One region of the Abyssisolibacter sp. ZYX002 genome, then DNA from elsewhere that is predicted to be linked to it. Evidence: riboswitches for the same ligand, from Rfam matches in the RefSeq annotation. Region 1 holds a riboswitch; the other holds the start of a gene.
What was found. A riboswitch is a leader RNA that binds a small molecule or an ion and turns the genes downstream of it on or off. The one in region 1 is predicted to bind cobalamin.
Positions count from the first base shown of each region.

Region 2: linked by a shared signal. The riboswitch ahead of P3X86_RS10975 (cobyric acid synthase) and the one ahead of P3X86_RS04675 (ECF transporter S component) in region 1 are both predicted to bind cobalamin.

Region 1 is NZ_JARMXH010000001.1:1,029,818-1,034,701, forward strand. Features, by position in the region: gene P3X86_RS04665 (lantibiotic dehydratase) at 1-1,821, opposite strand, end outside; gene P3X86_RS04670 (hypothetical protein) at 2,105-2,806, opposite strand; gene P3X86_RS04675 (ECF transporter S component) at 2,799-3,272, opposite strand; cobalamin riboswitch at 3,425-3,607, opposite strand; gene P3X86_RS04680 (4Fe-4S dicluster domain-containing protein) at 3,923-4,884, opposite strand, start outside.
Region 2 is NZ_JARMXH010000003.1:196,773-201,656, forward strand. Features, by position in the region: gene P3X86_RS10970 (methionine ABC transporter ATP-binding protein) at 1-742, opposite strand, end outside; SAM riboswitch class I at 999-1,099, opposite strand; cobalamin riboswitch at 1,457-1,636, shown strand; gene P3X86_RS10975 (cobyric acid synthase) at 1,763-3,238, shown strand; gene cbiB (adenosylcobinamide-phosphate synthase CbiB) at 3,240-4,190, shown strand; gene cobD (threonine-phosphate decarboxylase CobD) at 4,208-4,884, shown strand, end outside.

The DNA.
Region 1 (4,884 bases):
CTTGTTGTCATATAATGAAACTAATCTATTTATGATATTGCTCTCATAGCTCGAAGATATCTCTTTTAGCAGTCTCAATAACTTACTATTTGCTCTTGTATTTAGCATATTATCTGTTACAATTTTGCACATCTTATCTTTACCATTTATTTTTAGATACACTTTTCTATTACGAGATAATCCCACCACTAAATCTTCTATTGTGATTTGCTTAGATGAATCCTCATCAGTTAACGCTATTGGTATATAATAATCATAATTCATGAACTTATTTGTTATATTATTAGCTCTACCTCTTACATTGAGTTCTCTAGCTTCCACTAATACATATTCGTCATCTGAGGTCATCTTCTCTTTCTCATATATCTTGTTGTATTCTTTGAAATCTTCTTTATCAAAGCAGTTTGCAAATCTTTGGAACATATTGCCTCCCTTAGATGCTCCGATATTAGGTCCAACAGTTATATTGTAATCACCATCTGCCTTCGTTATAAAGAAGTTGATGTCAAAGGATTTAGCATGATTATTTATTGGATATTTTTTTATTACGTCTTCAAAATCAGACTTTTTTAGGTTAATCTCTTCCTCATTCTTCATTAGTGCATATAAGATTTTTCTATCAATGATACCTTTAACCATTGTTTCTTTTTCAAAAGTCTTTTTGTCAGTGCTTTGAATTAATGATAATCCATCAAATCCATTAGCATCAATTATTTCAATTAATGGAACTTCTACCCCAAAACCATAGTTTTCTGAGAATTTATCAATGAATTTATCAAGCTTAGAAAACACTTTTTGATTTACAGATATATCGCTTAATACATCTACGAAACTCTCCATTTTCACTTTTAGTTCATAAGGTAAATTGTTTTCTTTAAAGACTAATCCCCTATTTACCTTTAAATAGTCTTTTGATTTGCTTATACTTTCTGTGACTTTAATTATATCCTGTATTACGACTGCTCCTTCTTTGAAATTATCACTCTTGATGTATTTATCTATCTGTTGTTTTAATATTTTAAGCTTGTACATTTTCTCGCCATTATATTTTATCTCCTCTAACTTTTGTATAACATGTTCTAAGCAGTCATCACAGTAAGCAGGGATTCTCAAATCTGATAGTAAATATTCGTTTTCAACTAACTTTTTTAAAGTATTAGTTACCAAAGAATCTGGAACTCCTTCGTATTTTTGAGAAATGATGAGTTTTAATTTTTCAAAATTTATAAAATTTTCTGAATATTTTTTAACTAAATCAACTAATGCAGAATGCTTAATATTATTCTCTTGTACAAACTCTTCATTACCGCTAATAACACCATAATTCGAATCGTAAGGATTTTTCATCCTATCGCCATATTTATAACAAAGTGTATTGAACTTAAAGTTTAATTTCGTTAAAATCTCATCTTGCTTTTCTAGTTCTTGTATAATGCAACAAATCCAATAATTATCTATATTAGCATCTCTTATAAATTTATCATTATCTATTATTATCTGAGTATCTTTAGCATCCATAAATCTACCCAATCCAACACTTGCAAGTAACCCATATGGAGTTGGTCTAGTCGATGCTCTTGTAACATATTTAATAAGACTAAGATTATAATTATTTAACTTCTTTTTCTTTTTTATATCTTTGTCTAAAGATTTCTGCAAAGACCTACTAGAAAATAGTAAACTTTCATTTATAAAATCATATAACTTATTGTCTGTAATGAATTTCTTCATATCATTATCGGAATTTTGTAAACATAGAAATTTTTCAATAGGTAAGCTCGGTGTCCTTATCATAAAGATATCACTACATTCATATTTCAAATTTATCACCCCTCTGGTTTTATAGGATATATATCTGAATATGTGTACAAGTAGTATAAAGATTTGTATATTGGAATGTATATTATTTGGTTGGTGTTATTAATAATTTTACCAAGCGATTTTTTGCATGTCAATATTTTCTATAAAAGTTATTTTTATTTAACTATATTTTTACGTTCTCTTAAAAATAATTCGCAAAACATTACAAAAAAGTATTAAACTTTCAAAATGTTGTAATAAAAAGAGTGTCCATTTGTAAATTGACACTCACTTCAATTTGTGGCTATTTTATTATTTGTAAATCACAAAACAAATCTTTATATCTTTCTTTTAAGCATTTATTACTATCATATTTGTAGCTTACTATAATGCATGTAGATGGACCAGCTGATTTGATTATATCTATAGCTTTATTATCTATCAATTTTTTATCAAAATACCCTTCAAACTCTGTTTTTATACCTTTTGAGCCTACAGGTATTATTTCTAATATATCGTCATCTTTTAAAATCTTACTGAAATCTTCTAAAGATAATACATCATCTATCTGCTCAAGAACCTCATTGCCCACTAAAGGCTTACCAAAAACACCATATGCAATATCATCTTTATAATCTTCTTTATGAAAACAGTCTAGTATACCTAAAAACGTTACCCCTATAGCTGTTTGTCTCATGATAAAGTTAGTTTCTGAGCTACTTATACTCTTAAGGTCTGTTATATTACATTCTCTAAGAGCTCTCTTGACACCTAAGTGAATAGGCTCATAGCTCTTGGATGTGAGATTAAGCACACTATACCCTATCGGGACAGCCTTTGTACTCATAAGTTCCATCAATGCAACTCTAGCAGTAAAGTAAGCGACTACTTCATTACTGACCTTGACATCATCAAACTCAAGCATACCACAACTACCACTACAGTCTGTAGTAACTACAAGTTTTTTATTTAAACCTATATCAAAACTAACTAAATCTCTATTCATTAGTAACTATCTCCTTTAATTTTGGTATAACCAATACAGCTACTACAATGTTTAATAATGAAGCTACCGTAAGAGGCAATAACATTGCGTAAAAGAATTTAACATCAAATATAAATATAAATGGTACTAGACTCACAGGCCCATTCAATGCTGTTCCTATTATTACAGAAACTACTTTATAATTTTTATTATATATTATTCCAAATACAAAGACCGTAAAAAACATCATACAAGCTACTAATAAATGTACAAGTGCTGTCATCGGGAATCCTTTTAATAATGCTGACAACAAATGTGCCATCACACCTACAACTCCGCCCATTATTGGATTTATTATAACAGCAACAATAAATGCAGGCATTGAATCAAATGCAACAGTCCCTGCTGGTGATGGTATTGGGAGAAATGACCCCACTATTGATAAAGCAATAAATACCCCTATAATACTAATTTTTTTGACGTTCATAATCCACCTCTTATTTTTTATTTATTAATGTTATAGATACTACTAGAAAGCATGTCCTAGGAATTTAACCAAATAAAAAACACCATTACGAATAACGGTGGGGATATGTACATCATCTAATATGATTATACTACCTCTAGATCCCGTAGAGTCATGCAATCTATGTTAAGGCAGGTCTTCTGACTTAAGCTTTCTAAGATATTCAACCTTCCCACCAAAAAGGCAGTGGTATATGAACACTATAAGCTATTTACAGCGGCGGGCCCGTGTAGGAATTTCACCTAGCTTCCCTATTATCTAATAATTATATTAGCACCTATACATTTATATTCAGTTTATTTATATAACATATATTACTCAGCAGTTTATTATATCTGCAATTTAATCTCTTGTTTTCAACTCTATCTGTTAGTATATTTACCTTATCATTAAGTTTATTTATATTTAAATTCCTCATAGTTACACTAAAAACGTTCGACCTTCATTATAACACACTTCTTATTTTTTGTGAATACATAGAATATTTGTATTTCTTTGTCGAAACAGGTATCTCAAGCCATCTTTCATGCTGTAGACCTCTTGTGTTTTTTATACTGCTGGAGGTTGACTGTATACAAGCTTACTAAATCATTTTGTTTTGAGAATATACCTTAATTAATATACTTTTTTTCCTTACTAAAATATCTATCCTTTATTTTTTCATAGCTACTATTACCTTTTGAAAAAGGACATACTTTGATACACACTCCACAACCTCCAGTCTTTGAAAAATAGGGGTAGCACTTTTCTCTATCTATAGAAGTAACAAATCCTGTAGTATCATTTTTGATTTTATTAGTATAAATCGCATTTGCCTCACATTTTCTTTCACATGTCCTGCAATTTTTACAAAACTCATTAATCCATAAATGTTCTTTGCTATCTGTAAAATCAAATATGGGTCTATTTACAAATATCACAGATATCCTTTGTCTAGGTCCAAATTGTGGAGTTATCAATAATCCATTATGCCCTACTCCTCCTAGCCCTGCTTTTTGAGCTAAAGGTACAGTATCTACTAGCCCTCCCATAGGTGAACAAGCCATACATTTAATCCCATAATTTTCTTTTAGCCATCTAGTCATATCATTAGTGGCTTTGCCTAAACTGTTATACACACGCAATGCCTCATAGCTAGCTTCAATTAAAGGTGCTTTACTAATAGCTTCTTCTTTCATTTCTTGGATACAAACGATAGCATATTTAAATAATAAAGCCTTTCTCTTAAAAATATACTCTCTTGGCACTTCTGTAAACCCAATAAGGACATTATGCTTATCCCAAGCATATTTTTGTAACTCCTGCCATACTGATTCACTACATATTGAGCTTTCATCTACTATACGTCCCGTTTTCTCAAGCTCTACTACATATTCTTCTGCATCTTTGAAGTTTTGTATCATACCTCTTATAGTACCTAACATATTTGAAAAAACACCCAGTAGCGGTGCTTTCCCAGCAATAGCATCTCTTATCATCTTTTTCTTAACACCTTTTGGTGGTTTACCAATAAATTTATCTTTATATTTATCAGAAGCAAAATATGAAAATCCTTGCTGAATAGCATATTCAT
Region 2 (4,884 bases), on a different contig from region 1:
CATCTTTAGTCATATGTGATATGAATGCTTTAGCTGTGTTAGATTGAGGATTGCTAAACACCTTGTTAACGGTATCAAGCTCGATTATTTTTCCATTTTCCATGATAGCTACTCTATCACAAATATCTCTGATTACTTCCATTTCATGAGTTATCAATATAATAGTGATATTAAGTTTATTTTGAATATTCTTTAATAGCTTTAAAATTGATTTAGTAGTTTTAGGATCAAGGGCACTAGTAGCTTCGTCACATAATAATATATCTGGGTTATTGGCTAAAGCTCTAGCTATAGCAACTCTTTGCTTTTGACCTCCACTTAACTCGCTTGGATAACTTAAAGCTTTATCACTTAAACCTACTAAGTGTAAAAGTTCTTTAGCCCGTTTATTTATAGTATCTTTATCAAAGCCAGCTATTTCAAGAGGAAATGCTATATTTTTGATAACAGTCCTTGATTTTAATAGATTAAAATGTTGAAATATCATACCTATTTTTTTTCTAAAAACATTTAATTGTTTTTTGTTTATACTGTTTATATCAGTATTGTTAATGAGAATAGTTCCACTTGTGGCTTCCTCTAATCTGTTTATCAACCTGATAAGAGTAGATTTACCAGCACCACTTAAACCTATAATGCCGAAAATTTCATTTTCATTGATATCTAAACTTATGTCGTCAACAGCTGTAGTTACAGTAGAATTGTTGGTATATGTTTTAGTCAGATTTTTTATTTTTATCATATTGCACCTCCAGTTAAATATAAAAAGCTTCTTCCCTAAAAAGAAAGAAGCTACAGACAGTTAGACAAAAACCCAATTTCTGAGTTGTTACTAAAATTTCCGTTGCTCACTTATCTCTAAATAAGCTCTGCCACTCAATTTTAGAACGCCCCCGACTTGTGCTTTTACTACAGTCTAGAAATTTAATGACTTTGTCATAAATAAAATAAAAGCTTCTTTCTAAAAGAAGAAAGAAGCTTTTTAAAAAAAACCGCTTCCCTCATCTTTCGAAATTATTCGCAGGATTTAGCACCTCGTACATAACGTACAGGTTGCCGGGTTTCATAGGGCCAGTCCCTCCACCACTCTTGATAAGGAAATCAAAATTATATTCAGTTATTAAAATCTATTATAGATGTATTCTAAATAAAAGTCAAGAAATTTTAATATATTAACCATTTTAAGTAAAAGAATAACAATAAATCCTGAAATTTGAGGATAGTAGAATGTACACAAGGTGATAAATCAAACTATACTATATTATATTATGTAATATATTTAGTGTGAAAAAATATTAGTTATGGTAGAACAATGTAGATTAAGTCCATATAGCTAAATAACTACAATTAAAAACTAAAGTATTAATACTAAGAGTTTGGCTAGTTTAACAAAGTAAAAATATATCCTTTCAACTATTGAGATTGTTTGATATAGTGATATAATAATCATATATATAAATTAAATAATATCAAAGGTGCTCATAAATAGTGAGCTAAGAGGGAAAGAGGTGAAAAACCCCTACAGCCCCCGCTACTGTAAATAGATATGAAATCTTAATACCACTGACTATGTTGGGAAGGAAAGAGAGTAAAGAAATCTATGAGTCAGGAAACCTGCCTTTGATTGAGGATTGTAACTACTTCGGTGGGAAGTGTGTTAATATTAACATTCGATTATTAAAACACATAATTTCCATATGTGTTTTTTGCATTTAAAAATAAAACATAAGAATTGGAGTGTACAAAGGTGAAAAAAAATATAATGTTTCAAGGAACAGGGTCATCGGTTGGCAAAAGCTTATTAACAGCGGGTTTATGTAGAGTATTAGTTCAGGATGGATACAAAATAGCACCGTTTAAGTCGCAAAATATGGCATTGAATTCATTCGTAACAAAAGATGGCAAGGAAATGGGGAGAGCTCAAGTTGTACAGGCAGAAGCAGCTAACATACAGCCAACAGTAGAAATGAATCCTATACTACTCAAGCCTTCTAGTGATGTTGGATGTCAAGTTATAGTAAATGGACAGGTTTATAAAAATATGGACTCGTTTGACTATTATAACCACAAATCAGAGTTAAAAGAATGTATCATGAAGGCTTATAACAAGCTAGATGAAAAGTATGATGCCATCGTAATAGAAGGAGCAGGTAGTCCGGCAGAGATAAATCTAAGAGATAATGATATAGTAAACATGGGTATGGCAGAAATGGTCGATGCTCCAGTTTTGCTGATTGGAGACATAGATAGAGGGGGAGTATTTGCATCAATATATGGAACGATTAAGCTTTTGACAGAAGAAGAACAAAAGAGGATAAAAGGATTTGTAATAAACAAGTTTAGAGGCAATGTTGATATACTAATGCCGGGAGTAAAGATGATAGAGGAGAAAATAGGTATCCCATGCTTAGGAGTAATACCTTATATGAATCTTAATATAGATGATGAAGACAGCGTGACCGAGAGGTTTAAAGACAAAGGCAATGGAGATATCAATATAGGAGTAATCAAGCTTCCTTATATATCTAATTTTAGTGATTTTACACCACTAGAATTAGAGCATGGCATAAACGTAAGATATATACTAAATCCTAATGATTTTGATGATATTGATTTATTAATAATACCGGGAAGTAAAAATACTATAAAAGATATGAGATATTTATATGATACGGGTTTTGACAAAATTATATATAAACTTCACAAAAAAGGAGTTCCTATAATAGGTATATGTGGAGGATATCAAATATTGGGACAAACAATAAGTGATCCTGAAAATATGGAATCAACCACTAAGCAAATTAATGGACTTGGTCTACTAAGAACTAAAACTGTGATAACAAATAGTAAAGAGACAGTTCAAATTACAGGGATAATTAACAAAGATATAATATTAGGAGATGAACTTAAAAATACAAAAGTAAGTGGCTATGAAATCCATATGGGACAAACGGAGCTATTAGATGCAGTAACGCCATTTATTAAGCTAGAAGATGGTAGATTTGACGGAGCAACTGATGAATCAGGAAATATAATAGGAACATATCTACATGGAATATTTGAAAATGATGATTTTAGAAAGTCAATAATAAAAAAATTACTTAGTAAAAAAGGATTAGAGCTTAAAGAGAATGATATGAGCTATGAAGAATATAAAAAAAGAGAATATGATAAATTAGCTGATTTAGTTAGAAATCATCTAGATATAAGCAAAATAAAAGGTATCATGGGACTATAGTATGCAAAACGTAATAATGCTTACAGTAGCAGTAATATTAGATTTGATATTAGGTGATCCTAACGGATGGCCACATCCTATTATTTATATAGGTAAAATGATTAGGAGTTTAGAATCTAGGATAAGAAAGCAAAAGATAATATCAGAAAAATTAGGAGGTTTTATTTTGCTAATATTAAGTGTAGCTACAGTAGTGGCTATACTGAGTTTAATGTTATATATTGCAGGTAAAATTAATAATTATGTGAAGATCATTTTGTCTATATATTTTATATATACTTCATTGGCGTCAAGATGCCTTCATGTAGAGGCACTAAAAGTATATAATACACTAAAAAGTGATGATATAAAGAAAGCTAGAATTCAAATATCTTACCTTGTAGGCAGAGATACAAGTAGTCTTACTAAAGAAGAAATAACAAGAGCCACAATAGAGACAGTAGCTGAAAATACAATAGATGGCATACTTGCCCCTTTGCTTTACATAGCTATAGGATTTATGATAGGATACCCTGTTCAATTAGTATATATCTATAAAACAGTAAACACACTCGATTCAATGGTAGGATACATACAACAGCCGTATAAAGATATAGGGTATGCTTCAGCTAGATTTGATGATGTTTTAAACTATCTGCCAGCAAGGATAGGTAGTATATTTATGCTATTAGGTGGAGGATTACTAAAATACAATATAAAAGATGGATGGAAGATACTATTAAGAGATAAAAGGAATCACAAAAGTCCAAACTGTGGATATCCTGAAGCGGTAGTAGCAGGCCTTTTAGATATACAGCTTGGAGGCACTAATACTTATTTTGGGCAAAAACTGTACAAACCAACATTAGGAGATAAAAAAAGAAATCTACAAGCACATGATATAAAATCAACAGTTAAAATAATGTACAGTTCATTTATATTAGCGTATTTATTTATAGTGTTTATAATATAGAGAAGGTAGGTAATCAGATGAATAAACATGGAGGATATTATGGTGAGAGTAAAGACGTCATAGATTTTAGTGTCAACATAAACCCACTAGGAATATCTAAAAATTTAGAAAAGGCGATAATTAGTGGTATATCACAATTACACAAATACCCAGAAATTGATGGTAGCACAGCATTTAAACATATTGCAAAGCATTACAATATTAAAGAGAATCATATAACGTTAGGTAATGGAGCTATAGAACTTATATATCTATTTGCAAGAGCACTTAAACCAAAGAAAGTACTAATAGTTCACCCAACATTCAACGAATACAAGAGAGCGTTTAAACTTAGCTCATCAGAAATTCATGAGTATGTATTAGATAAACATGATTTTAAATTAAATGAAGATGATTTGATTAATCATATAAAAAAAATTAAGCCAGATGTCATTGTGCTTTGTAATCCTAACAATCCTACTGGAACATACAATGAAGTAAATAAATTAGAAAAAATATTGAAAGTTATAAAAGAAATAAACGGAATAATGTTTGTGGATGAGTCGTTTATAGATTTTGCTAATAAAGAATCTTTAATTGATTATTACAGAAAATACCCATTGATTATACTTAGGTCAATGACTAAATTTTATGCTGTACCAGGTCTTAGATTGGGTTTTTGTATTGCAGATGAGCAGATTATAAACAAGTTATA